4 regions of the Streptomyces ficellus genome follow, and region 2 is predicted to be linked to each of the others. Evidence: riboswitches for the same ligand, from Rfam matches in the RefSeq annotation. Region 2 holds a riboswitch; each other region holds the start of a gene.
The links. Region 2 has a riboswitch for cobalamin ahead of EIZ62_RS29850 (GHMP family kinase ATP-binding protein). Riboswitches for the same ligand answer to the same signal wherever they lie in the genome.

Region 1: another riboswitch for cobalamin. It lies ahead of EIZ62_RS10565 (ribonucleoside-diphosphate reductase subunit alpha); the one in region 2 lies ahead of EIZ62_RS29850 (GHMP family kinase ATP-binding protein).
Region 3: another riboswitch for cobalamin. It lies ahead of EIZ62_RS25645 (cobalamin biosynthesis protein); the one in region 2 lies ahead of EIZ62_RS29850 (GHMP family kinase ATP-binding protein).
Region 4: another riboswitch for cobalamin. It lies ahead of EIZ62_RS30575 (energy-coupling factor ABC transporter permease); the one in region 2 lies ahead of EIZ62_RS29850 (GHMP family kinase ATP-binding protein).

The regions. Positions count from the first base shown of each region.
Region 1 covers NZ_CP034279.1:2,474,939-2,481,779, reverse strand. The annotation lists gene EIZ62_RS10570 (ribonucleotide-diphosphate reductase subunit beta) at 1-409, opposite strand, end outside; gene EIZ62_RS10565 (ribonucleoside-diphosphate reductase subunit alpha) at 409-2,769, opposite strand; cobalamin riboswitch at 2,911-3,033, opposite strand; gene EIZ62_RS10560 (GNAT family N-acetyltransferase) at 3,087-3,590, opposite strand; gene mctP (monocarboxylate uptake permease MctP) at 3,677-5,305, opposite strand; gene EIZ62_RS10550 (DUF3311 domain-containing protein) at 5,302-5,586, opposite strand; gene EIZ62_RS10545 (GntR family transcriptional regulator) at 5,720-6,484, opposite strand; gene EIZ62_RS10540 (extracellular solute-binding protein) at 6,779-6,841, shown strand, end outside.
Region 2 covers NZ_CP034279.1:6,630,947-6,637,787, reverse strand. The annotation lists gene EIZ62_RS29860 (amidohydrolase family protein) at 1-709, shown strand, start outside; gene EIZ62_RS29855 (VOC family protein) at 729-1,115, opposite strand; cobalamin riboswitch at 1,271-1,497, shown strand; gene EIZ62_RS29850 (GHMP family kinase ATP-binding protein) at 1,684-2,610, shown strand; gene EIZ62_RS29845 (cysteine synthase family protein) at 2,607-3,629, shown strand; gene EIZ62_RS29840 (ATP-grasp domain-containing protein) at 3,626-4,930, shown strand; gene EIZ62_RS29835 (MFS transporter) at 4,923-6,188, shown strand; gene EIZ62_RS29830 (class I SAM-dependent methyltransferase) at 6,157-6,841, shown strand, end outside.
Region 3 covers NZ_CP034279.1:5,732,256-5,739,096, reverse strand. The annotation lists gene EIZ62_RS25660 (class II aldolase/adducin family protein) at 519-1,169, opposite strand; gene EIZ62_RS25655 (inorganic phosphate transporter) at 1,440-2,708, shown strand; gene EIZ62_RS25650 (hypothetical protein) at 2,721-2,942, shown strand; cobalamin riboswitch at 3,064-3,203, shown strand; gene EIZ62_RS25645 (cobalamin biosynthesis protein) at 3,289-4,239, shown strand; gene EIZ62_RS25640 (cobyric acid synthase) at 4,236-5,747, shown strand; gene EIZ62_RS25635 (putative cobaltochelatase) at 5,848-6,841, shown strand, end outside.
Region 4 covers NZ_CP034279.1:6,805,182-6,812,022, reverse strand. The annotation lists gene EIZ62_RS30600 (N-formylglutamate amidohydrolase) at 1-342, shown strand, start outside; gene EIZ62_RS30595 (antibiotic biosynthesis monooxygenase family protein) at 561-845, shown strand; gene dhaK (dihydroxyacetone kinase subunit DhaK) at 1,700-2,692, shown strand; gene dhaL (dihydroxyacetone kinase subunit DhaL) at 2,701-3,315, shown strand; gene dhaM (dihydroxyacetone kinase phosphoryl donor subunit DhaM) at 3,312-3,716, shown strand; cobalamin riboswitch at 3,875-4,075, shown strand; gene EIZ62_RS30575 (energy-coupling factor ABC transporter permease) at 4,106-4,804, shown strand; gene EIZ62_RS30570 (energy-coupling factor ABC transporter substrate-binding protein) at 4,801-5,178, shown strand; gene cbiQ (cobalt ECF transporter T component CbiQ) at 5,186-5,935, shown strand; gene EIZ62_RS30560 (energy-coupling factor ABC transporter ATP-binding protein) at 5,932-6,777, shown strand.

The DNA.
Region 1 (6,841 bases), 4.2 Mb from region 2:
TGTTCTCCACGGCCGCGAAGGCCGCCGCGCGGTCCTCCGGGTCGGGCAGGTAGGTGTCGAGCAGCGTCAGGTAGAACTGGACGTGCACGGCCTCCTCGAACAGCTGCCGCGACAGGTACAGCCGCGCCTCGGGGGAGTTGATGTGCTTGTAGAGCGTCAGCACCAGGTTGTTCGCGACGATCGAGTCGCCGGTCGCGAAGAACGCCACCAGCCGGCCGATCAGGTGCTGCTCGCCGGGGGTGAGCTTGGCGAGGTCGGCGACGTCGGAGTGGAGGTCGACCTCCTCCACCGTCCAGGTGTTCTTGATGGCGTCCCGGTAGCGCTCGTAGAAGTCCGGGTAGCGCATCGGGCGCAGGGTCAGTTCGAAGCCCGGGTCGAGCAGGTTCTTCTCGTTGTTCGGAATGGTCATTACTGGCAGGCCTCGCAGGACTCGGGGTTTTCCAGGGAGCAGGCGACCGCGTCCTCCGGTGTCGCCTGCGCGGGTACGGGGACGCTCGCGCGGGCCGCGGCACGGGCGATCCTGGTCGCCGGGCGCGAGCGCAGGTAGTACGTCGTCTTCAGGCCCTGCTTCCAGGCGTACGCGTACATCGACGACAGCTTGCCGATGGTCGGCGTCTCCAGGAACAGGTTCAGCGACTGTGACTGGTCCAGGAACGGGGTGCGGGCGGCCGCCATGTCGATCAGGCCGCGCTGCGGGATCTCCCACGCCGTGCGGTACAGCTCGCGCACCTCGGCCGGGATCCAGGTGAAGCCCTGCACCGAGCCGCTGGCCTCGCGCAGCGCCTCGCGCGTCTGCGCGTCCCACACGCCGAGCCGCTTCAGCTCGTCCACCAGGTAGGAGTTGACCTGGAGGAACTCGCCCGACAGCGTCTCGCGCTTGAACAGGTTGGACACCTGGGGCTCGATGCACTCGTACACGCCCGCGATCGAGGCGATGGTCGCCGTCGGCGCGATGGCGAGGAGCAGCGAGTTGCGCATGCCGACGGTGGCGATCCGCTTCCGCAGCGCGTCCCACCGCTCCGGCCAGTTCAGCTCCACGTCGTAGTGGTCCGGGTGCAGCACCCCGCGGGCGGTACGGGTCTTCTCCCAGGCCGGCACCGGGCCGTTGCGCTCGGCGAGGTCGGCGGACGCCTCGTACGCGGCGAGCATGATCCGCTCGGCGATGCGCGTGGACAGGGCCCGCGCCTCGGGGGAGTCGAACGGCAGCTTCAGCTGGAAGAAGACGTCCTGGAGGCCCATCGCGCCCAGGCCGACCGGCCGCCACCGGGCGTTGGAGCGGCCCGCCTGCTCGGTCGGGTAGAAGTTGATGTCGACGACCCGGTCGAGGAACGTCACCGCCGTGCGGACGGTCTCGTCCAGCCGCTCCCAGTCGATCGAGTCACCGGACACGAAGGCGCCCAGGTTGACCGAGCCCAGGTTGCAGACGGCCGTCTCCCCGTCGTCCGTGACCTCCAGGATCTCGGTGCACAGGTTGGAGGAGTGGACCGTGTGGCCCGGCTCGGCGGTCTGGTTGGCCGTGCGGTTGGAGGCGTCCTTGAACGTCATCCAGCCGTTGCCGGTCTGCGCCAGGGTGCGCATCATCCGGCCGTACAGCTCGCGCGCCGGCATCGTCCTGCGGGCCAGCCCCCTGGCCTCGGCGGCGCGGTACGCGGCGTCGAACTCCTCGCCCCACAGGTCGACCAGCTCCGGCACGTCGGCCGGCGAGAACAGCGACCAGTCGGCGTCGGCGTTGACCCGGCGCATGAACTCGTCCGGGATCCAGTGCGCCAGGTTCAGGTTGTGCGTACGCCGGGCGTCCTCACCGGTGTTGTCCCGCAGCTCCAGGAACTCCTCGATGTCCGCGTGCCAGGTCTCCAGGTACACGGCCGCCGCGCCCTTGCGCCGCCCGCCCTGGTTCACGGCCGCGACGGAGGCGTCCAGCGTCTTCAGGAACGGCACGATGCCGTTGGAGTGCCCGTTGGTGCCGCGGATCAGCGAACCGCGCGCCCGGATGCGGGAGTAGGACAGGCCGATGCCGCCCGCGTGCTTGGAGAGCCGCGCGACCTGGTGGTAGCGGTCGTAGATCGAGTCCAGCTCGTCCAGCGGCGAGTCCAGCAGGTAGCACGAGGACATCTGCGGGTGGCGCGTACCGGAGTTGAACAGGGTGGGGGAGGAGGGCAGGTAGTCGAGCCGGCTCATCAGCCGGTACAGCGCCGTCACGTCGTCCAGCGCCCGTACCGAGTCGTCCTCGGCGAGGCCCGCCGCCACCCGCATCATGAAGTGCTGCGGCGTCTCGATCACCTTGCGCGTGATCGGGTGGCGCAGCAGGTAGCGCGAGTAGAGCGTCCGCAGCCCGAAGTAGCCGAACCGGTCGTCGCCCTCGGGGTCGACGGTCGCGTCCATCCGCTCCGCGTGCAGCTCGACGAACGCGGCCGTACGGTCGGCGATCAGGCCCTCGCGGTGCCCCACGGCGACCGACGCCGTGAACGACACGGCGCCCTGTCCCGCCGCCTCCTCGGCGATGGTCCGGGTCAGCAGCCGGGCCGCGAGCCGGGAGTAGGCGGGGTCCTCCGAGATCAGCCCGGCGGCCGCCTCGGTGGCCAGCTCACGCAACTCCGCCTCGTCCGAGCCGGCGTGCCGGCCCCGCAGCGCGGCGGCGGCGACCCGGCCCGGGTCGGTGTCGGGCAGGTCGGCGGTGAGGTCGGTCAGGGTCCGCAGCAGCGCGGTCCCGGGTCCGTCGCTTCCGTCGCTCTCGATCGCTGAAACCGGATCGGCTGGCGCGATGGTCACGTGGGGGCTCTCCCTCGCTCGGCTCGGGGCCACCGCGGACGCGGGCGGGGGAGCGGGCACGCCCGGGCACACGGGGGCGCAGGGCACCGCGTCCACCGGCCCACTCCGCGAGACCCGGACGTCTGGGCACCCGGACCGGACGGACCGGGTGCGCTGTCGGCAGGTCTTCGGACTCGTACGTACACAAAGGCACACCAACACACCGTTGCGGGACAGTTCCGGATTTCCACCGGATTCCCCTGCGGCGACAGCGAGGACGAGCATACATGTGGGGGGCGCCCGTTGAGGAACCCCCCACATGTTGTGTCGCCGGAGTGTTAGAGGGACAGCGCGTATGTGGCGAGAGTGACGCCCGGGACCGGCTGCCAGTCCCGTTCCGGGGTACGGGCGAAGCCCAGCCGGTCGTAGATCCGGTGCGCCGCCCGCATGGACTGCTGGGCCGACAGCACCAGCCGGCGGCACCCCCGCACGGCCCGCGCCCGCTCCACGCACGACCGTACGAGCGCCTCGCCCGCGCCCCGCCGCCGCGCGTCGTGGGCGACCGCCAGCATCCGCAGCTCCGCCTCGCCGTCCCGCGCGAGCTCGGCCCACGGCCCGCCGCCCGCCGGGACGAACGTCACCCCGCCGAGCACCCGTTCGTCCGCCCCGACGGCGACCAGCACCTCCGCCCCGGCGGCCCGCCGGGCCACGTCCCGCAGCTCGATCAGGTACTCGTCGCTCTCCCCGAAGGCCAGCAGGCCGTCGCCGAGGTACGCCCCGGCCGTGACCTCCGCGAGCGCCCGGTGTTCCGCCGGTCGTACCGCCCTGATGGTGATGTCCATGGGGCCAGAGTGCACAACGAACGGGCCGCCGCGCCTCCATGGCGGAGACGTGACGGCCCGTCGTACGCGGATGGGTCAGTGCACGGTCAGTGCCCGGCGCCCTCGGTGACCTTCGGGAGCTCCACCTTGACGCCCGGGTCGCCCGCGTCGGCCGTGTAGTCCTCGGGGGACGTCTCGTCGACGCCGTCCGGGGCGTTGACCGCCTTCAGGACGAAGGTGAGGACGACCACGACCACGGCGTTGAGGACGAACGCGGTGAGGCCGATGTAGCCGATCTCGCCGATGCCGGGGATCTCGGCGGACGAGCCGCCGAAGTGCTTCTGCGTGGGGCTCGCGACCCCGTACGCCGCCGCCGTGCCGTAGATCATGCCGACCGCCCAGCCGGCCAGCAGCGCCCAGCGGTGGAACCAGCGGGTGAACAGGCCGCCCACCAGGGCCGGCAGGGTCTGGAGGATCCAGATGCCGCCGAGCAGCTGGAAGTTGATGGCGACCGTCTTGTCCATGGTGAGGACGAACGCCAGCGCGCCCACCTTCACCAGCAGCGACACCAGCTTGGACACCTTGGTCTCCTGCTCCGGGGTGGCGTCCGGCTTCAGGAAGTCCTTGTAGATGTTGCGGGTGAACAGGTTCGCCGCGGCGATGGACATGATGGCCGCCGGGACCAGCGCGCCGATGCCGATGGCCGCGAAGGCCACGCCCGCGAACCAGTCGGGGAACATGTTCTCGAACAGCTGCGGGATGGCCAGCTGGCCGTTGTCCACCTTCACGCCCGCCGCGATCGCCATGAACCCGAGCAGCGCGAGCAGGCCCAGCATCAGCGAGTACAGCGGCAGGATCGTGGTGTTGCGGCGGATCACGTCACGGCTGCGCGAGGACAGCGTCGCCGTGATGGAGTGCGGGTACATGAACAGCGCCAGCGCCGAGCCGAGCGCCAGGGTCGCGTACCCCCACTGGCCCATCTCCGGCGGTACCAGCGAGCCGCGCGGCTTGTCGGTCGCCGGGTTGATCTGCGCGTACGCCTCGCCGGCCTTGCTGAAGATCTCGTCGAAGCCGCCGAGCTTGATGGGGATGTAGATGATCGCCACCGCGATGACGATGTAGATCAGCGTGTCCTTGACGAAGGCGATCATCGCGGGCGCCCGCAGCCCGGAGGAGTACGTGTAGGCCGCGAGGACACCGAAGGCGATCAGCAGCGGCAGGTCCTTGATGAACCAGTGCGTGTTCTCGCCGCCGCCCACGCCCATCACGTCCAGCACCGCCTGGATGCCGACCAGCTGGAGCGCGATGTACGGCATGGTGGCGAGCAGACCGGTGAGGGCCACCGCCAGCGACAGGCCCTTCGAGCCGAACCGCCCGCGCACGAAGTCCGAGGTGGTGACGTACCCGTGCTTGTGGGACACCGACCACAGGCGCGGCAGGAACGTGAAGATCAGGGGGTAGACGAGGATCGTGTACGGCACGGCGAAGAAGCCCGCCGCGCCCGCCGCGTAGATCGCCGCCGGGACGGCGACGAAGGTGTACGCCGTGTAGAGGTCGCCGCCCAGCAGGAACCAGGTGATCCAGGTGCCGAACGATCTGCCGCCCAGGCCCCATTCGTCCAGGCTGTGCTCGTTCTCGGCCTTGCGCCAGCGGGAGGCCAGGAAGCCCATCACCGTGACGGCCAGGAAGAAGAAGATGAAGACGGCGAGTGCGACGCCGTTCACGCCGTCCTTCACTTCGACGCACCTCCCTGCGCGGGCACGCCGGCCGAGGACTCGGTGCGCGCCTTGGCACGGGCGCGCTGGTCACGGTGCCACAGCTGGTACGCGATCATGGTCAGCACGGTCGATATGACGACCCACGCCATCTGGTACCAGTAGAAGAACGGGATCCCGATGAACGACGGGTCGGTCTTCGCGTACGAACCGACCCAGAGCATCGCCACGAACGGAGCGAGCAGGCAGAGCGCCACCACCACCCGCAGGGGGGTGACCACTGGTTGTTTCTCCTGTGTCATACGGCGACTCCGTCCCCTTGCTGATCACGTGGCGTAATGCGCACGCAATCTAGGGGACCGTCATGCCGCATGGAACCCCCGTCCGGATAACGGACGGGTCTCGTACGGGTATCGGCGTGCCCGGGGCCTTCGCCTAGCCGTTGGGGCGCTTCAGGCGGGCCACGAACTTGTACCGGTCGCCCCGGTAGACGGAGCGCACCCATTCCACCGGTTCGCCGTTTCCGTCCAGGGAGTGGCGGGAGAGCATCAGCATCGGCAGGCCGACGTCGGTGCCGAGCAGCCCCGCCTCGCGCGGCGTCGCCAGGGACGTCTCGATGGTCTCCTCCGCCTCGGCCAGGTGCACGTCGTACACCTCCGCGAGGGCCGTGTAGAGCGAGGTGTACTTCACCAGGGAACGCCGCAGCGCCGGGAAGCGCTTGGCCGACAGGTGCGTCGTCTCGATGGCCATCGGCTCGCCGCTCGCGAGGCGCAGCCTCTCGATGCGCAGGACCCGCCCGCCGGCCGAGATGTCGAGCAGCCCGGCGAGGGTGTCGTCGGCCGTGACGTACCCGATGTCCAGGAGCTGCGAGGTGGGCTCCAGGCCCTGCGCGCGCATGTCCTCGGTGTAGGAGGTGAGCTGGAGGGCCTGGGAGACCTTCGGCTTGGCGACGAACGTGCCCTTGCCCTGGATCCGCTCCAGGCGGCCCTCGACGACCAGTTCCTGGAGCGCCTGCCGCACGGTGGTGCGGGAGGTGTCGAACTCGGCGGCCAGGGTGCGCTCCGGCGGGACGGGGGTGCCCGGCGGCATCGTCTCCGTCATGTCCAGCAGGTGCCGCTTGAGCCGGTAGTACTTGGGCACGCGCGCGGTGCGGGTGGCTGCCCCGCCCTCGGTCTCGGTGCCGCCCCCATCCGTGGCCATGGCCCGCCTTCCCGACTCCTGTGCTGTTGCCGTCACCGGCTCCTCCGTCTGTTGCGGCTCACATGGTGGCACGGACCGGTCACGGGTCGTCGCCCTGCCTCAGGTGTCGGTCCGGTAACGGACCCGACTGCCCTTCTTATACACCCTTGACACCCCTAAAGGTCTAGGCCAAGCTCCGGGTTACTGGTCTAAACCACTAAAGGCCAGGTCCCAGTCCCACGGGCAGCACGGGCAGTACACCGGTATGGCTTCGCGGTGGGGGCAGGGTTTGCAGGCATCCCTGAGGAGGGTGGCGTGAAGCGCAAGCTCATCGCGGCGATAGGCGTCGCGGGCATGATGGTCGGTACCGCCGCGTGT
Region 2 (6,841 bases):
GCGCGGGGAGTCCGGACACGCGGTGACCGCGACGGGCCGGGCCTACCAGGACCTGCGGGAGCTGTACACGGCCGCCGGCACCGACTTCACCCTGATCGCCACGCCGTTCCCGGCGATGTGGCTGGTGGGCGCGGACCCCGGGCTCGCCCGGGACGACCGGGTCGTGTCGGTCATGCCGCCGTGGGACTCCGCGCTGGTACGGGAGCTGGCCGCGCTGCCGCCGGGCGAGGCCCGGCTGGCGGCGCTGCGCACGGAGACGGAGGTGTACCGGCGGGTCCTCGCGGCGGGCGGACTGGTGGCGCTGGGGACGGACGCGCCGATCGTGCCGGTGGGCCTGTCGCTGCACCTGAACCTGCGGGCCCTGCACCTGGGCGGCCTGTCGCCGGCCGAGGCCCTCGCGACGGCCACGCGGCTGCCCGCGCGGGCGTTCGCCCTGGACCGGGACCTGGGCACCCTGGAGGTGGGCCGGGTCGCGGACCTCGTGGTGGTGGACGGCGACCCGTTCACGGACTTCGACGCGCTGGTGCGCACGGTGTCGGTGCTCAAGGGCGGGGTGCCGTACGAGAGGGCCGCGCTCGTCGGGGCGTTCGCCGCACCGGAGGTCCGGTCGCGCGGGGACCGGACCGGGCCGGCCGGGCAGGACTGGGCGGCCGTCGGCCGCGCCCTGCGCGGGGACGGGTGCTGTGCGCCCGGCCCGGACCTCGGGTGACGGCCGGCCGGTCCGGGCGTCAGTCCGCGGCGTCCTGCGGGTACCAGCGCAGTTCGACCGTGTTGCCGTCGGGGTCCTTCACATAGACGGACTGGGCGCAGCCCCGGGCTCCGAAGCGGCTGACCGGCCCCTCCACGACGTCGAACGTGCCCGAGTCGATGACCTCCTGCCAGTCCAGGGGGTCGACGACCAGGCAGATGTGGTCGACGTTCGACTCGCCGCGGGCGCGGGCGAACAGGTCGATGATCATCGTCGGGGTGACCCGCACGGACGGGAACGGCACCTTGCCCGCCCGCCACTCCTCGACCCGTACCGGCTCCAGGCCGAGCGGCCCGCAGTAGAACTCCAGTGACCGCTCCACGTCTTCGACATTGAGCACCACATGGTCGAAATCCTTGACCCTCATCAGGGCCTCCCCCTTCGTCGGTCCCGCACCGGTCCGGTCCGTCCCGGACCGAGCGCCACGGTACAACGCGGTGGGGACGCGGGCCCGCACGGCCGCGGCGGGCGCAAACAAGCCAACGGCGGGGGTGGCCCTGTCGGGGCGGGGCGGGTGCCCCTACGCTGAGGAACGCGATCGGTTCGCGTCACCGCTTGCGGGTGGCGCGTCGCAAGAGGGAACCCGGTGGGAATCCGGGACTGTCCCGCAGCGGTGAGTGGGAACGAACGCCGTCAACGAGCACTGGACCCCATCCAGCGGTCCGGGAAGCGACGGCCAGTAGGTGACTGCCGGAACCCGGCAGCAGGCGCCCACGAGTCCGAAGACCTGCCGGTCGCGCGCGTGCGGTACGGCACGCGCTGTTCGCGGTGGCCTCGAGGGCTGGGTCAGCGGTGTACGCGGTCCGACGCGCGGGTGCGCGGCGGACGCGCTTCGCCCGTGCGCTCCCCCGGGGTCGAGACGACGAGGGAGGAAGCGCGTTCGTGCCCCCGAGACATCCCATCCGGGCGGGCCGCCGGCTCGTTCGCAGACGGCCGTGACCGGCGTCCCCGCCCCGCCGCACCCCCCGTCCTCCGTTCCCGCCCGCCCGGGGCGCGTCTCGGCCGGGGTGTGCCACGGCACGCTGGGCGAGCTGTACCAGGGCCCCCTGCGGCACGGGGCGGGGGAACGGGACATCGCCATCGTCTCGTTCCCGGTGGAGCTGCACTCCTGGGTGTACTTCACGCCCGGGGAGGACACCCCGGCCGGCCCTCGGGACGCGCCGCCGCTCGGGGAGAAGGCCCGGGCGGCCGCCGGACTGTTCCTGGACCGGTTCGGGCTGGTGCTGCCGCCCGGCCGGCTGAGCGCCCATTCCGATCTGCGCGTGGGGGTGGGGATGGCGAGTTCGACCGCGGACGTCGTCGCCACGCTGCGCTGCCTGTTCCGCGTCTTCTCCCTGCCGTACGACCCCGCCGCGGTCACCGCGATCCTGTCGTCGATCGAGCGGGCCGACAGTGTGTTCCTCGACGAGTTCGCGCTGTACCTCAGCGCCCGCCACCGGGTGGTGCGCCGGCTGGGGCGGTCGGTGGGTTTCCACACGGCCTACGTCACGGAGCCGGGGACGGTGGACACCTCCGCCGTCACACCTCTGCTGCTGCGCCACTACCGGCGCAGGGCGGAGGAGTACGGGCGCTGTCTGACGGACCTGCTGAAGGGGTTCTCGGCGGCCGATCCGGCGGCCGTCGCCCGGGCGGCGACGGACAGTGCCGTGCTGTCGCAGGAGGTGCTGCCGAAGCGGACGTTCGAGGCCCTGCTCGCGCATCGCGGGGAGTTCGGGGCGGACGGTGTCTTCGTCGCCCACACCGGCTCCCTGGCCGGCTTCCTCTTCACGCGCCGCCCCGACCCGTTCGTCAAGGACGACGTGTCGGCGTTCTTCCGTTCGCTCGGCCACCAGTGTTCGTTCGCCCAAGGAGGATACGGGTGATACACCCCCACATCGCCGACGCCCTCAAGAGGCCGGACCTCGTCCGGCTGTCGGAGGGCATGGTCCTGATCCGGTTCGAGTCGATGAAGGTCTACTCCGCCCTCGCCGCCGTCGGGAACCTGCTCGACCGGGGCGTGATCCGGCCGGGGCAGACCCTGGTCGACAGCTCCAGCGGCATCTACGCCCACGCCCTGGCGCTGGCCTGCCACCGCTACGGCCTGCGCTGCCACATCGTCGCGTCGACCACGGTCGACGCGACCACCCTGGCGCAACTGGAGGTCCTCGGCGCGACCGTCGAGCAGGTCAGGCCGTCGCGGAACCTCAAGCTGGACCAGGAGTTACGGGTGCGGCGGGTGCGGGAGCTCCTCGCCGAGCGGCCCGACGTCCACTGGATGCGCCAATACCACGACGACGTCCACTACCTGGGCTACCGGGAGGTCGCCGACCAGCTCGCGGCGGCGGCGCCGGACCGGCCGCTCACGGTCGTCGGCGGCGTCGGGTCCGGGGCCTCCACGGGCGGGATCGTGCAACACCTGCGCCGCCGCGACCCGGACGTGCGGCTGGTGGGCGTCCAGCCGTTCGGCAGCGTCACGTTCGGCAGCCAGGACCACCACGATCCCGAGGCGATCATCGCGGGCATCGGCTCGTCGATCGTGTTCGACAACGTGCGCCACCACCTCTACGACGCGGTGCACTGGATGGACTTCACCCACGCCCTGTCCGGCACGGTCGCCCTGCTGCGCGACCACGCCGTCTTCGCGGGCCTGTCGACGGGCGCCGCCTACCTGACCGCCACGCACGAGACGCGGCGCCATCCGGACCGGCTCCATCTGGTGATCGGCGCCGACACGGGCCACCGGTACGTCGAGCAGGTGCACGCCCGGCACGCGCAGGCCCTGGACCCGGCCGCGCTGAAGCCCGTCGAGGTGGACAGTCCCGAGGCGATGTCCATGCCCTGGTCCGTCATGGCGTGGAACCGCACGCCCTGCCCGGCGCACTGGAAGGAGGCCGCCGCATGACCGTGGTGTGCCTGGAAGCCCTGACGTTCGGACTCGGCCACCTGGTGCGCGCGGCGGACGCGCTGGGCGAGCGGCTGCGGCTGCTGACCCGCGACCCGGCGTACTACGCCCACGAGCTGGAGCGCCTGCCCGCCGGCGCCCTCGACGTCGTGACGACCGAGACGTTCGACACCGAGCGGGTGGCCGGACAGCTCGACGCCACGCCCGGCCTGCGCGGTCTGATCAGCTCCACGGACACCTGGACCCTCGTCGGGGCGGAGCTGACCGCCCGCTTCGGCCTGCCGGGGCTCGAACCGGGCGTGCTGCGGCTGACGCGCGACAAGGCCGCCGTGCGCGACCGGCTGCACCGGGCGGGCCTGTCCCGGGCGGGCGCCGTGGAGGCGGACGGCGGGCGGGGGCACGGTAGGGCGGGCCTGGGCGCCCTGGTCCTGAAGGAGGTGGGGCTGCCGGCCGTCCTCAAGGACACCGCCGGTACCGGCAGCCAGAACGTCTGGCTGGTCAGGGACGAGCGGGAGCTGGAGCACGCCCTGGAGGAGGCCGCGGCGCGGCGCCTGACGGGCCGGCTCTTCGCGGAGCCGTACTTCACCGGGCCGGTCTACAGTGCCGAGACCCTCACCTGGGCGGGGCGGACCCGGCTGCTGGGTGTCTCCAGCCGGCAGATGTCCCCCGAGCCGCACTTCCGCGAGGAGGTGACCGCGTTCCCGGTGGCGTTCGGCGAGGCGCGGCGGGCGGCGCTGGAGGGCTGGCTGGGCGAGGTCCTCGCCGCCATCGGCTACACCGACCGGTTCGCCCACGTCGAGTTCGCGCTGACCACCGCCGGGCCGGAGGTGGTGGAGGTCAACCCGCGCATCGGTGGCGCCCTGGTCGGCGAGGGCATGTGCCGGGCGCTCGGGGTCAACGTGTACACGGCGATGGTGGAATGCGCGCTGGGCCGGCGGCCCGCCCTGATGGACGCGCGCCTGCCGGGCGGGCCGGCCGTCGCGTTCGTCCTCGGCTACCCGCGGGAGCCGGGGACGTTCACCGGCGTCGAGGGGCTCGACCGGCTGGCGGACATGCCCGGCGCGCCCGCCTGGTACCCGGTCAAGCGGGTCGGTGACCGGATCGAGCACCTCGGGGACAGCCGCGGGTACGCGGGCATCGTCTACGCGGAGGGGGAGACCGCCGAACTGGCCACGCACTGCGCGGTGGCGGCGGCGAACGCCGTCCGGGTCCTGACCGGTCCGGTCGCGGCCGCACCGGAGGACCGGGACGTCACCGGGCCTGTCGGGGCCGCACGGGACAGCCGGGGCCCCGGTGGCTGAACCGTCCAGGGGCGCGGGGGGCTTGCGGGCCGCGTTGTCGACGCCGGCCGGCCCGCCGCGCTTCCTGCTGCTCAGTTCGTTCCTCATCCCGCTCGGCAGTTTCATGGTGCTGCCGTTCATGTCGGTGTTCCTGCACGAGCGGCTGGGGATGGGGCTCGGCACGGTCGGTGTGGTCCTGGCGGTGGCGTCGCTGGTGCAGTTCTCGGGCGGGGTCCTCGGTGGTGCGCTGGCCGACCGGATCGGTCTGCGGCGCACGATGCTGTGGGCCCTGGCGGTCCGCACGGCCGGGTTCGGGTGCTTCCTGGCGTGCCTCGTGTGGCCGCCGGTCGCGGTCGTGGCGCTGGTGCTGACGTGCTGCGGCGCCGCGCTCTACCTGCCGGCGAACAAGGCGTACCTGGTGCACGGCGTGGACGAGGAGCGGCGCCCGGTGTTCCTGTCGGCGGGGAACGCGGCGCTCAACGCGGGCATGGCGCTGGGTCCGCTGGTGGCCGGGCCGTTCGTCCTGTCGTCGCCCGGCCCGCTCTTCCTGGTCGTCGTGGTGCTGTTCGCCGTGGTGACGGCGGGGCACGCGCGGCTGCCGGCCGCCGGGGGCGACGGCGTCCCGGCCGCGGGTGCGGCCCGTCAGGGACTGCTGTCCGGGGTGGCGGCGCTGCCGTTCGCGGCCAACGCGCTGGCGTTCTACCTGTACTTCCACTTCCAGCACTTCCTGGCGGTGTACGCCGTGCGGCGGGCGTCGGCGGAGTTCTACAGCGTGGTGCTGCTGCTCTGCTTCGTCCTGGTGATCGTGGTGCAGCCGCTCGCGTCCGGGCTGATCCGCCGGATGCCGTACGCCCTCGCCCTGGCGGCCGGGTTCACCGGGCTCGCCGCGGGGCTCGCGGTGCTGGCGATCGGTACCCGGCCGGCGCTGCTGGCGGGCGGGGCGCTGATCACCCTCGGGGACATCGTCCTGTTCCTGAAGAACGACCTGGAGGCGCTGCGCCGCAGTCCGCGCTCGGACGCGGTGGTCTTCGGCCAGCAGCGGCTGGCCGCGGGGCTCGGGGCGTGTGCCGCCGGCGTGCTGGGCGGGCAGGTGTACGGCCTCGGCGAACGGTCCGGGCACACCGGCTGGTTCTGGCTGCTGGCCGCCGCGCAGTGCCTGCTGCTGCCTCCGCTCCTGCTCACCCTGCGCGGCAGGACCGCCGCGCCCGGCTCCGCCGGCGACGACACGGAAGGAACGACGGCTCCTCATGACGCACACGGGCGGGTTCCAGGACGATGAGTTCTGGACCGAGTTCTACGACTTCCTCTTCTCCGTACAGCGTCACGCGCAGGCGGAGTCGCTCCTCGACACGTCGCCGCTGCTCGCGTTCCCGCCCGGGGCCCGCGTCCTGGACCTGGCGTGCGGCCCGGGGGTGTTCACCGTGCCGCTCGCCCGGCGCGGCTTCCGCGTGACCGGCGTGGACCTGAGCCCGGCCATGCTGGACCGGGCGCGGAAGGCCGCGGCCGACACGGGGGTGTCACCGGAGTACGTCCGGGCCGACGCCCGGGAGTTCACGCGGGCGGGCGCCTTCGACGTGGTGCTGAACATGTTCACCTCCTTCGGCTACTTCGAGGACCCGGCCGACAACGCCCGCGTGCTGCGTGCCATGCGCACGTGTCTCGCCCCGGGCGGCACGCTGGTCCTGGACCTGGCCGGGAAGGAGCTGCTGGCGCGGAAGGTCGAACCGCCGAAGGTCGTCCGGCGCGGCGAGGACCTCCTGGTGCAGACGGACACCGTGCTGGACGACTGGGCGCGGCTGCGCAGCGACTGGGTGCTGGTGCGGGGCGACCGGGTGACGCGGGCGAGCCTGGTGTGGTTCGTCTACAGCGCGGTGGAGCTGCGCGCGATGGCCGAGGAGGCCGGGTTCGGCCGGGTGGAGGTGTTCGGCGGGT
Region 3 (6,841 bases), 900 kb from region 2:
TGACGTGCGGGTGCGGATGCCAGTGGGCGCCCCCCGCCGGGGTGTCGCGCACCCGGCGACGTACCCAGGGTGGGGCCGTGCCCCCCACCCACCGCCCCGCGCCCGGCGACGCACCGGGGTGGGGCCGTGCAGGGTCGCCCCCGCAGGGGACCGGCGGCGTTACCGGGGCTCCCATCCTCGTAACTCGAGGCCGCCGGCCCCGAGGAGGCGAGCCCGGAGGGGCCACGCCCCCCACCCACCGTGCGTATCCGCACCGCCCACCGGGCGAACCGGGAACAGGCACCCCGCCGGCCCGTTGTGCCCACCCGTTCCGCCCTGCGGAACGATTGCCCACAACAGGGTGGGGGGGGACCCAGCGGGACGATTGCCCACAACGGGTGGGCGGGGGTGGGAGCGGCCGCGGGACGATTGCCCACAACGGGTGGGCGGGGGTGGGAGCCGCCCAGCGGGACGACTGGCCACAACGGGGGCGAGGGTGGGCCCAGCGGGGCGAGCCCAGAACGAGACCGGCGGGGCCGTCAGTGGGGCTGGCCGTAGCCGGAGAGCTTCGTGGCGGCTTCGTGGAGTTCGGCGGGGGACAGGAGGCTGGGGGTGTGGCCGGGTGCCGAGGTGGCGGTGAGCCAGACGCGGCACATCCACTCCAGCTGGGCCGTGCGGTCGTAGGCCTGGTCCAGGGTGTCGCCGTAGGTGACCGTTCCGTGGTTGCGCAGGAGGCAGCCGGTGCGGTCGTCCAGGGCGCGCATCATGTGGGCGGCGAGGTCCGGCGTGCCGTACAGGGCGTAGGGGGCGACGCGGACGGGGCCGCCGAGGGCCGCGGCCATGTAGTGGATCGGTGGGAGTTCGGTGACGAGGGTCGACGCGGCGGTGGCGTGGACGGCGTGGGTGTGCACGACGGCGCGGGCCGTGGTGCGGCGGTAGATCTCCAGGTGCATGGGGAGTTCGCTGGTGGGCGCGAGCCGGCCGCGGACCTGGGTGCCGTCGAGGTCGACGGCGACGGTGTCGGCGGGGGTGAGCCGGTCGTACGGCACGCCGCTGGGGGTGACGAGCACCAGGTCCCCCACCCGTGCGGAAACGTTTCCGGAGGTACCGACGACCAGCCCGTCCGTCACCGTCCTGCGGGCGGTGCCGACCAGTGCGTCCCATGCCCGCTCGATCGCGTCCTGTGTCATGCACCCGATCCTGTCAGGCACCGGGCGGGTCCGGCACGAGTGATCCATGTCTCGTCGGCGGGTCGGCGCCGGGCCACGGCGCGGCCGTGAGGAGACGGGGCGGGGTGCCGGAATCGCCCGGTTTTCCGGCCCCGACCTCACGCCCGGGGGCGTAAGCGGAATGACCGCACCCCGCTTGGGGTCACCATGGCGCCCGAGCCAGTTCACCTTCCGTTCACTCAGGTTGCTTACGTTCGCCGTGCCACTGACGTCGAACGATTGCCTGGGTAAATGGAACACATCACGCTGCTGCTCGCCATTGTGGTCGTGACAGCTCTCGTGTTCGATTTCACGAACGGTTTCCATGACACCGCCAACGCGATGGCGACCACCATCTCGACCGGCGCGATGAAGCCCAAGACGGCGGTGGCCATGTCCGCCGTGCTCAACCTGGTCGGCGCCTTCCTGTCCGTCGAGGTCGCCAAGACGATCTCCAGCGGACTCGTCACCGAGGACGGCATCACACCAGAAGTGATCTTCGCGGCGCTCGTCGGCGCGATCCTGTGGAACCTGCTGACGTGGCTGGTCGGCCTGCCGTCCAGCTCCTCCCACGCCCTGATGGGCGGCCTGGTCGGCGCCACCGTCGCCTCCGTCGGCATCGGCGGCGTCAACGGCGGCGTGGTCGTCACCAAGGTCCTGATCCCGGCCGTCGCGGCCCCGCTGGTCGCGGGCATCGCCGCGATGCTCGCCGCCCGCCTGACGTACAAGGCGGGCAAGCACGTCGACGAGAAGACCGGCCGCAAGGGTTACCGCGCCGGCCAGATCGCCTCGGCCGGTCTGGTCTCCCTCGCCCACGGCACCAACGACGCGCAGAAGACGATGGGCATCATCACCCTCGCCCTGGTCGCCGGAGGCGTCCTCGTGCCCGGCTCGAACCCGCCGGTCTGGGTGATCGTCTCCGCCGGTCTGGCCATCGCCCTCGGCACCTACCTCGGTGGCTGGCGCATCATCCGCACCATGGGCAAGGGCCTCACGGACCTCCAGCCGCAGCAGGGCTTCGCCGCCCAGACCAGCGCGGCGGCCGTCATCCTGGCCTCCTCCAACCTGGGCTTCTCGCTCTCCACCACGCACTCCTGCTCCGGCGCCGTGATGGGCGCGGGCCTCGGCCGCAAGGGCGGCGTGGTCCGCTGGTCGACGGCGACCCGGATGTTCGTCGCCTGGGGCCTGACCCTGCCGGCCGCCGGCCTGGTCGCCGCCGCCTCCGAGTACGTCACCAAGCAGGGTGACTGGGGCGTCGCCGCCGTCGCGGTCTTCCTGGTCGCCTCCTGCGCCGCGATCTGGTTCATCTCCCGCCGCCAGGTCGTCGACCACACCAACGTCAACGAGGTGGAGCAGGAGGAGCCCGCGGGCGTCGTGACCACCGCGATCGCGGCCGTCACCCCGCCGCCCCCGGCCGGTGCCGTCGCGGTCACCGCCGAGGAGCTCAAGGCCACCATCCCCGCCCCGGCGGGTGAGGCGAACTCGACGTCCCACGCCCCGGCTCCCGCCGCCACGGTGTAAGGAAAGAACAGCATGAAGATCGACTGGGCAGCTCTCGGCTCCGTCTTCGGGGTCAGCCTCCTGGCCACCGTCGCACTGGTGGGCCTGTTCACCCTCGGCATCGTCGGCCTCTCCAAGCAGGAGACCGCCTCCGCCGGCGGGGGCTCCGCCACCCTCGCCCGCACGGGTGCCTACGCCTGCTTCGCGCTCTGCGCGGCGGCCGTGGCGTACGGGATCTTCCTGATCGTCACCTGATCGGGTCTCCCCCGGCTCTCCCCCGGCGCCCCCGGAACGACATGTCGTTCCGGGGGCGCCGTCGTACGCCGGTGTGTGCCTCGGCACAACCTCCCGCCGCAGGTCAACAGCGAGTTGACGGGCGTTCGCGGGGCGTGGTGGACTGCCGGGGCCATTACGGCGGCAGGTGAGGAAGCCGGTGCGACTCCGGCGCGGTCCCGCCACTGTGAGTTCGCCCTGACGGGCGGATGAGTCAGGAACTCCCGTCGCCGGTCACGTCGAGCCAGGGCGCGGACCCTGAGTGAGGACATCACCATGCCCGGCTGCCTTCGCGCTGCCCCGGAAGCACCCAGCACATCGAGAACCCATGCGCGGTGACCGCGTCTTCGCGTACGGCGCCGCCGCCGGGCTGGCCGCCGATCTGCTGCTCGCCGACCCCCGCCGCGGGCACCCCGTCGCCGCGTTCGGGCGCGCCGCGGGCGCGGTGGAGGGCGTGTTGTGGCGCGACCACCGCGCGTGGGGCGCACTGCACTCCGTGGTGTGCGCCGGGGGCGCGGCCGGGGCGGCGGTGCTCGTCAGCCGGGCGGTACGCGACCGGGGCGCCGTTCCCGCCGCGCTCACCGCGGCCGCCGTGTGGGCCGTCGTCGGTGGTACGACGCTGGGGCGCGAGGCCCGCGCGATCGGGGGCGCACTGGCCGCCGGCGACCTGGAGGTGGCGCGCGAACGGCTGCCGCACCTGTGCGGGCGGGACCCGCAGTCCCTGGACGGCCCCGGCATCGCCCGCGCGGTCGTCGAGTCGGTCGCCGAGAACACCTCCGACGCCGTGGTCGGCGCCCTGGTGTGGGGCGCGGTCGGCGGCGTACCGGGCCTGGTGGCCTTCCGGGCGGTGAACACGCTCGACGCGATGGTGGGCCACAAGTCCCCGAGGTACCGCCGCTTCGGCTGGGCGTCGGCGCGCCTGGACGACGTGGCCGGCTGGCCGGGCGCCCGGCTGACGGCCGCCCTGGCCGCGGTCGCGGGCGGGAACCCGCGCGGCGCGGTCCGGGCCTGGCGGGCCGACGCGGACAAGCACCCGAGCCCGAACGCGGGCCCGGTGGAGGCGTCGTTCGCCGGCGCGCTGGGTGTACGGCTGGGCGGGACGCTGTCGTACGGCGGGCGCGTCGAGCACCGGCCGGTGCTCAACGCGGCGGGCCGGGCGGTGGAGGTGGCGGACATCGAGCGGGCGGTGCGGTTGTCGCGCCGGGTGAGCGCCCTGACCCTCGCGGTGTGCGCGGGCGGGCGGCTGGCGTTCGGGGCGATGAGGCGGAGGCGTACATGAAGCGGGGTGGGGGGCTGCTCGTCGCGGGCACCACGTCCGACGCGGGCAAGAGCGTCGTCACGGCCGGCATCTGCCGCTGGCTGGTGCGGCAGGGCGTGAAGGTCGCGCCGTTCAAGGGGCAGAACATGTCCCTGAACTCGTTCGTGACGCGCGAGGGCGCGGAGATCGGGCGGGCTCAGGCCATGCAGGCGCAGGCGGCGCGCGTGGAGCCGACCGCGCTGATGAACCCGGTGCTGCTCAAGCCGGGCAGCGACCGCTCCAGCCAGGTCGTGCTGATGGGCAAGCCGGTCGGCGAGCTGAGCGCCCGCGGCTACCACGGCGGCCGCCAGCAGGCGCTGCTCGGCACGGTCGTGGAGTGCCTGGAGGAGCTGCGGAGCACGTACGACGCCGTCATCTGCGAGGGCGCGGGCAGCCCGGCGGAGATCAACCTGCGGCGCACCGACATCGTCAACATGGGCATCGCGCGCGCCGCCCGCTTCCCGGTGGTCGTGGTGGGCGACATCGACCGGGGCGGCGTGTTCGCGCAGTTCTTCGGTACGACGGCGCTGCTGGCGCCGGAGGACCAGGAGCTGGTCGCGGGTTATCTGGTGAACAAGTTCCGGGGTGACGTGACGTTGCTGGAGCCGGGCCTGGACATGCTGCTGGACCTGACCGGCCGGCGGACCCTCGGTGTCCTGCCGTACGCGCACGGGCTCGGCATCGACGAGGAGGACGGGCTGCGGGTGTCGCTGCGCGGCGCGGTCCGCGAGTCGGTCGTCGCGCCGCCGGCCGGCGAGGACGTGCTGCGGGTCGCCGTCTGCGCCGTACCGCTGATGTCCAACTTCACGGACGTCGACGCGCTGGCCGCCGAACCGGGCGTGGTGGTCCGGTTCGTGGACCGGCCGGAGGAGCTGGCCGACGCGGACCTGGTGGTGGTGCCCGGGACGCGCGGGACGGTGAGGGCGCTGGCGTGGCTGCGCGAGCGGGGCCTCGCGGAGGCGATCGCGCGGCGGGCCGCCGAGGGGCGCCCGGTGCTCGGCATCTGCGGCGGCTTCCAGGCGCTGGGCGAGCACATCGACGACGAGGTGGAGTCCCGGGCCGGTGCGGTCGAGGGGCTCGGGCTGCTCCCGGTGCGGGTGCGGTTCGCGCCGGAGAAGACACTGGCGCGGCCGGTCGGCGAGGCTCTCGGCGAGCGGGTCGAGGGGTACGAGATCCACCACGGTGTCGCCGACGTGCGCGGCGGCGAGCCGTTCCTGGACGGGTGCCGCGTCGGGGCGGTGTGGGGCACGCACTGGCACGGCTCGCTGGAGAGCGACGGCTTCCGGCGGGCGTTCCTGGCGCAGGTGGCGCGGGCGGCGGGGAGACGGTTCGTGCCGGCGCCCGGGACGTCGTTCGGGGCGCTGCGCGAGGAGCAGCTGGACCGGCTGGGTGACCTGATCGAGGAGCACGCGGACACCGACGCGCTCTGGAAGCTCATCGAGCGGGGTGCCCCGGCCGGGCTGCCGTTCGTTCCGCCGGGGGCGCCATGACGACCCGGGCGGGTCGAACGGCGGCCCCCCGCATCGCGTACGTCCCGGCCGGCAACTCCTCCGCGTCCGGAGGGAAACCACTCGAGGGAGTGATCACAGCATGAGCACCCGATACCCGTTCACCGCCGTCGTCGGCATGGACGACCTGCGGCTGGCGCTGCTGCTCAACGCGGTCAGCCCGGCGGTCGGCGGTGTACTCGTCCGGGGCGAGAAGGGCACGGCGAAGAGCACGGCGGTGCGGGCCCTGGCGGACCTGCTGCCCGAGGTGTCCGTCGTCGCGGGCTGCCGCTTCAGCTGTGACCCCGCCGCGCCCGATCCCGGCTGCCCGGACGGCCCGCACGGGACCGGCGCCGCGTCGGCCCGGGCGGCCCGCATGGTCGAGCTGCCCGTGGGCGCGTCGGAGGACCGGCTCGTCGGGGCGCTGGACATCGAGCGGGCGCTCGCCGAGGGCGTGAAGGCGTTCGAGCCGGGCCTGCTCGCCGCCGCGCACCGCGGGATCCTGTACGTCGACGAGGTCAACCTCCTGCACGACCACCTGATCGACCTGCTGCTCGACGCGGCCGCCATGGGCGCCTCGTACGTGGAGCGGGAGGGCGTCTCCGTACGGCACGCCGCGCGGTTCCTGCTGGTCGGGACGATGAACCCGGAGGAGGGCGAGCTGCGGCCGCAGCTGCTGGACCGGTTCGGGCTGACGGTGGAGGTGGCCGCCTCGCGGGAGCCGGAGCAGCGGGTCGAGGTGGTGCGCCGCCGTCTCGCGTACGACGACGACCCGGCCGGTTTCGCGGCCCGGTGGGCCGGCGAGGAGGCCGCGCTGCGGGAGCGGATCGTGGCCGCGCGGGCGCTGCTGCCCTCGGTGGTGCTGGGTGACGCGGCGCTGCGGCAGATCGCGGCGACGTGCGCGGCGTTCGAGGTGGACGGCATGCGCGCCGACATCGTGATGGCGCGGACGGCGACGGCGCTGGCCGCGTGGGCGGGGCGTACCGACGTCACGTCCGGCGACGTGCGGCAGGCGGCGCTGCTGGCGCTGCCGCACCGGCGTCGGCGCAACCCCTTCGACGCGCCGGGGCTGGACGAGGACAAGCTGGACGAGACGC
Region 4 (6,841 bases), 170 kb from region 2:
GTCGACGTCCACTCGTACCCGGCGAAGGTGCTGCCGTACGAGCTGCACGGCGACGGGCCGCGTCCGCCGGTGTGCCTCGGCACCGATTCCTTCCACACGCCGGACGGGCTGCTCGACGCGGCCCGGCGGGCGTTCGGCGGCTTCGGCGGCACCGGGCTGAACAGCCCGTTCGGCGGAACGTACATGCCGTTGCGGTACTACGGGCGGGAGCCGCGGGTCAGCGCCCTGATGGTGGAGATCCGGCGGGACCTGTACCTGGACGAGCGGGGGGCGCCCCGGGACGAGGGCGTCGCCGCGCTGGCGCGGGCGCTGGCCGGGCTCGTCGAGGAGATCTCCGGCTGACGGCGGGCCGCCGGGGCGTGGCCTCGTCCGACCGGTCCCGCAATCCGGCTTGCGGTACCGACCGGTCAGCTGGACTGGCGACGGACCCGGCTGGTCTCCGGATCGGACAGCCGGTACGCCCATCCAGGTCACCTCCGAAGGTCCACCGAGCGGGAGACGCCCGGCGAGGGTACGTCTCTTCGCACAAGGTGCCCTGGGGATCGACGAGGAGATCAGCCATGTACGCAGTGATCCGGCGTTACGAGGGAGTGACTGACTCGGCCGAGGCCGGACGTCGAGTGGACGAGGGATTCGTGCCTGTCCTGCGGCGAGTCCCCGGCTTCGTGGCGTACTACTGGGTGGACGCCGGGGACGGAGTGATGGTCTCCACCAGCGTCTTCGAAGACCGCTCCGGGGCCGAAGACTCGATCAGGCAGGCGGCGGACTTCGTCAGGGACAACCTCGCGCCGCTGCTCCCCAACAGTCCTCAGGTCACGGCCGGCCCGGTCGTGGCTGCCGGGTAGCGAGGGACGTCGTGGGGCGCTGAGCCGACCGGGCGCGGCACCGCCGGTGGTGCCCTGCCGGTCGAAGCGTTCGGGCTCAGGCTGTCGGGACCGTTCCCACGGTGAGTCCCACGGTGAGTGCGTCGCGCACCGACGCTTCGGTCGGCTCCCCCTCGGGGAATCCCGCCGCTCGTGCGCCGCCAAGAGCACCTTGATGTTCGGCGCAACCGAGAGTTGAGCGAGAACACTTCAACGGTCTCGACGGCATCCGCCGTGCGACCGCTGTACGGACTGACAGCGTCCAGGTGGGCGATGGCGAGCAACCCAGGTCTTTCCGTCGGCGACTTCGGGCAGCGGGGTTCCGGGCGCGCGGTCCACCGGTCCTCGTACCGGATACCCGCTGTGTCCGCCGCCCCGCCCGACATCCCCATCGCGCATCGCTTCCCCAGGACGCCGCAACGGACTCCTCACCGGAAGTCCACAGCCACGGACCGTATTCCCTGCGGGCTCATCCGTGGCTCGCCTTTCGAGCACGCATCCCCGCACGGCACTCGCCGTTCAGTCGGTCGCCGCCGAGCGCGCAGGCATGACCTGAAGCCTGTCGGCATGGAGTCGGCCGTTTCCGGCCACGACGCACCGGTGCGCGAACGCATCCCCACGCCGATAATCGCTCCATCATGCACAAACGCAAAGAGGACGCAGCGCAGGCCCATCCTGACGGATAGTCAGGAACGACGCCAACGGGTCGGTCTCGGTACCACGCGGAGCCGCCCCCGGGCGCCGCGAACCGCCAAGATCAATCGTCTCTCTCACCCATCCTGGCCCGCGAAAAGCCTGCTCGGTCCCATGCCTGCCAGACTCACCAGGAGGTATCCATGAGGATGCTGATCAACGTACCCGAGACCGTCGTCGCCGACGCGCTGCGCGGGATCGCCGCCGCGCACCCCGAACTCACCGTGGACGTGGAGAGGCGGGTCGTCGTACGGAGGGACGCGCCCGTGGCGGGGAAGGTGGCCCTGGTGTCGGGCGGCGGGTCGGGGCACGAGCCGCTGCACGCCGGGTTCGTGGGGCCGGGGATGCTGGCGGCGGCCTGCCCCGGTGAGGTGTTCACGTCGCCCGTTCCGGAGCAGATGGTGCGGGCGGCCGCCGCCGTGGACAGCGGGCACGGCGTGCTGTTCGTCGTCAAGAACTACACGGGCGACGTGCTGAACTTCGAGATGGCCGCCGAACTCGCCGAGGACGAGGGCGTGCAGGTCGCCAGGGTCCTCGTCGACGACGACGTGGCCGTGTCGGACAGCACGTTCACGGCGGGGCGGCGCGGGACCGGCGCGACGCTCTTCGTGGAGAAGATCGCCGGTGCGGCCGCCGAGGAGGGCGCGCCCCTGGAGCGGGTGGAGGCGATCGCCCGGCGGGTGAACGCGAGTTCGCGGAGTTTCGGGGTGGCGCTGAGCGCCTGCACCACCCCCTCGAAGGGCAGCCCGACGTTCGACCTGCCGCCGGGCGAGCTGGAGCTGGGCATCGGCATCCACGGCGAGCCGGGCCGGGAGCGGCGGCCCATGATGACGTCGCGGGAGATCGCCGACGTCGCGGTGGACGCCGTCCTGGAGGACCTGAGGCCGAGCGGGCCGGTGCTGGTGCTGGTCAACGGCATGGGCGCGACACCGCTGCTGGAGCTGTACGGGTTCAACGCCGAGGTGCAGCGGGTGCTGGGCGAGCGGGGCGTGACCGTGGCCCGTACGCTCGTCGGGAACTACGTGACCTCGCTCGACATGGCGGGGTGCTCGGTGACCGTGTGCCAGGCGGACGAGGAACTGCTGCGGCTGTGGGACGCACCGGTGCGGACGGCCGCCCTGCGATGGGGAGTGTGAGGCGCGTGATGCTCGACGCGGACTTCTTCCGGCGCTGGATGACCGGCGCGGCCGCCGCCGTGGACCGGGAGGCCGGGCGGCTCACCGACCTCGACTCGGCGATCGGGGACGCCGACCACGGGGCCAACCTCCAGCGGGGATTCGCCGCGGTGGTCAAGGCCCTGGAGGGTGACCCGGCCGGGACGCCGGGCGCGGTGCTGGTGCTCGCGGGGCGGGAGCTGATCTCGACGGTCGGCGGTGCTTCGGGGCCCTTGTACGGCACGCTGCTGCGGCGCACCGGGAAGGCCCTGGGGGACGCCGCCGAGGTGGCGCCCGTGCAGCTGGCCGAGGCGCTGCGGGTGGGCGTGGCCGCGGTGGCGCAGCTCGGCGGGGCGAAGGCCGGGGACAAGACGATGCTGGACGCGCTGGAGCCGGCCGTGGAGGCGCTGGCCGAGTCGCTCGGCGCGTCGTTCGCGGCGGCGGCCGAGGCGGCGGACCGGGGCGCCCTGGCGACCGTTCCGATGCGGGCGCGCAAGGGCAGGGCCAGCTACCTCGGTGAGCGCAGCGTCGGGCACCAGGATCCGGGGGCCACGTCGTCCGCCCTGCTGATCGGCGCCCTCGCCGGGGCGGAGGCGGCGCGGTGACCGCGCGGGTGGGCATCGTGCTGGTGTCGCACAGCGCCCGGGTCGCGTCCTCGGTGGCGGACCTGGCCCGGGGTCTCGCCGGTGGCGGGGAGACCGCGCCGGTGGCGGCGGCGGGCGGCACTCCGGACGGCGGGCTCGGCACCAGCGCGGAGCTGATCACGCAGGCGGCGACGGCGGTCGACGGCGGTGCGGGCGTGGCCGTCCTGGTGGACCTGGGCAGCGCGGTCCTGACGGTGAAGGCCCTGCTGGCGGAGGGCGACGAGCTCCCCCCGGGCACCCGGCTGGTGGACGCGCCGTTCGTGGAGGGCGCGGTGGCCGCGGTGGTCACCGCCTCGGCGGGCGGCGACCTGGACGCGGTGGCGACGGCGGCCGCGGAGGCGTACGGCTACCGCAAGGGCTGACGACGAGGGCGCGACCGGGAGCGCGGCCGGAGGCGCGGGGTGGTGCGGGCGGTGACGCCCGGTGGCGGCCCCGGCCGCGGTCCCGGCCCCGGCCCGGTCCCGTTTCGGGTGTGACGTTCCCGGTCGCCGCGCGGGTTGTGATGTACCTGGTCAACGCACTACTGTCGCAGGGCCTTGGTGTTCGGGAAACCGGTGCGGTACCGGTGCGGCCCTCGCCACTGTGATCGGGAAGTCCGGCTCCACCCCTCCGGGAAGCCACTGGAACACCGCGGGAGACCGCGGGTCCGGGAAGGCGGGGCCGCGGCGGCATCCTCTGTCATCCCGTCAGCCAGGAGACCGGCCGGGGCGCGTTGTCCATCCACGAGGTGCTGGAGAGGGTCTCCCACATCATGCATATCGCCGAGGGGTACCTACCCCCTGCGCACGCGGTCGCCTGGACCGTCGCCGCCGCTCCGTTCGTCGCCCATGGCGTCCGCGCCCTGACCCGTGAGGTCAGGGCCAATCCCGAGTCGACCCTCCTCCTCGGCGCCTCCGGTGCCTTCACGTTCGTCCTCTCCGCGCTGAAGATCCCCTCGGTGACGGGCAGTTGCTCGCACCCGACCGGCACGGGGCTCGGGGCCATCCTGTTCCGGCCGCCGATCATGGCGGTGCTGGGCACCATCACGCTCCTCTTCCAGGCCCTGCTGCTGGCCCACGGCGGCCTGACCACCCTGGGCGCCAACGCCTTCTCCATGGCGATAGCCGGGCCGTGGGCGGGCTTCGCCACGTACTGGCTGCTGCGCCGCTTCGGCGCGCCGCTGATGGTGAGCGTGTTCTTCGGGGCGTTCGTCGCCGACCTGTCCACGTACTGCGTCACCAGCGTGCAGCTCGCGCTGGCGTTCCCCGACCCGGGCAGCGGTTTCGCCGGCGCGCTGGCGAAGTTCGGCGGCATCTTCGCGGTCACACAGATCCCGCTGGCGGTCAGCGAGGGCCTGCTCACCGTGCTGGTGATGCGCCTGCTGACGCAGTCGAGCAAGGGGGACCTGCTCCGGCTCGGCGTCCTGTCGGCGAAGCCGGCGAAGAACTCGAAGGAGGCCGTGGCCCGATGAGCCGTAACGCCAGGATCAACACGCTGCTGCTGCTCGTCGTGGTCGCACTGGCCGTCCTCCCGCTCGCGCTGGGCATGGGCGACCACAAGGAGGAGCCGTTCGCGGGCGCCGACGCGCAGGCGGAGACGGCCATCACCGAGCTGGAGCCGGACTACGAGCCGTGGTTCAGCCCGCTGTACGAGCCGCCGTCCGGCGAGGTCGAGTCGGCCCTGTTCGCGCTCCAGGCCGCCATCGGCGCGGGTGTGCTCGCGTACTACTTCGGGCTGCGGCGCGGACGCCGGCAGGGCGAGACCCGGGCCCGGGAGCAGGCCGGGGACGACCAGGCGCACGGCGCGGACGCCCCGGGCGCCGGCGACCGGCAGCCCTCCGCCTAGCCGCCCGGTGCTGCCGATCGACGCGGCGGCGCACAGCAGTCGCTGGCGCCGCCGTCATCCGTGCGAGAAGGCCGCTCTGGGGTTCGGCCTGACGGTACTGGCCGTGTGCCTGCCGCCCTGGCCGGGCGCCGTGCTGGTCGCCGCCGCGGCCCTGGTGGTGCTGCTCGGCCCGGCCGGGGTCGCCGCGCGGCAGCTGTGGCGGGCGTGGCGCGTCCCGCTGGGCTTCTGTGTGACGGGGGCGGTTCCGCTGCTGTTCCAGGTGGGCGGGGCGGGCGGTTTCGTCTCGCTCGCGCCCGACGGACCGCTGCACGCCGGGCAGTTGCTGCTGCGTACGTCCGCGGCCTCGCTGGGCGTGCTGCTGTTCGCGTTCACCACACCGGTCTCCGACGTGCTGCCGCGGCTGGCGCGGGCGGGGGTGCCGGCGCCGGTCGTCGACGTGGCGCTCGTGATGTACCGGATCGCCTTCCTCCTGCTGGACGCGGTCCGGCGGGTCCGGCAGGCGCAGGCGGCGCGCCTGGGGCTGACGAGCAGGGCGGCCGCCTGGCGGTCCCTCGCTGGTCTCGGCGCGACGGCCTTCGTCCGGGCCTTCGACCGTGCCGCGCGGCTCCAGACGGGGCTGGCCGGCCGCGGCTACGACGGCACCCTGCGGGTGCTGGTGCCGCGGACCGCGGTCTCCGGGCGGTTCCTGGCCGCGACGGGCGCCCTGCTCGCGGGGCTCGTCGCCCTCACCTTCGTCCTGAAGAGGTTCCTGTCATGAACGCTTCCGCCGTGGTGGAACTCGTCGGCGCCGGTTACGCCTACGAGGACGGCCCCGCCGTGCTGCGGGACATCGGCTTCGCCGTGCCCGCGGGGCGGTCCGTCGCGCTGCTCGGCCGCAACGGCAGCGGCAAGACGACGCTGCTGCGGCTGCTGAGCGGCGGGCTGCGGCCGGTGAGCGGGCGGCTGCGCCTGGAGGGGCGGGACGTGTCGTACGACCGGGCCGGGCTGACCCGGCTGCGGACGACGGTGCAGCTGGTCGTCCAGGACCCGGACGACCAGTTGTTCGCCGCGTCCGTGGGCCAGGACGTGTCGTTCGGGCCGATGAACCTGGGGCTCACGGAGCGCGAGGTGCGGGAGCGGGTGAGCGAGGCGCTGGAGGCGCTGGACATCGCGGCGCTGGAGGACCGGCCGACGCACCTGCTGTCGTACGGCCAGCGCAAGCGGGCCGCGATCGCGGGAGCGGTCGCCATGCATCCCCGGGTGCTCGTCCTCGACGAGCCGACCGCGGGGCTCGATCCGCACGGCCAGGAGCGGCTGCTGGCCGTGTTGGACGGGCTGCGCGCCTCCGGAACGACGGTCGTCATGGCCACCCACGACGTGGACCTCGCGCTGCGCTGGGCCGACGACGCGGCGGTCCTCACCTCCGAGGGCCTGCGCACCGGCCCGGTGGCCGGGCTCCTCGCCGACCAGGCGCTCCTGGACGCCGCCCGGCTGCGCCGCCCCTGGGGAATGGCGGTGGCCCGGGTGCTCCGCGACCGGGGCCTGCTGGGCCCCGGGGAGGCGGGCCCGCGCACCCCGGAGGAGCTGGAGGAGTGGGCGGCGGCGGTCACGGACCGCTAGGACGCGTCACCGCCAGGGCGGGTCTGCCGTGCGCGTTGTGCAGGTCACGTGCCGAACCTTATGC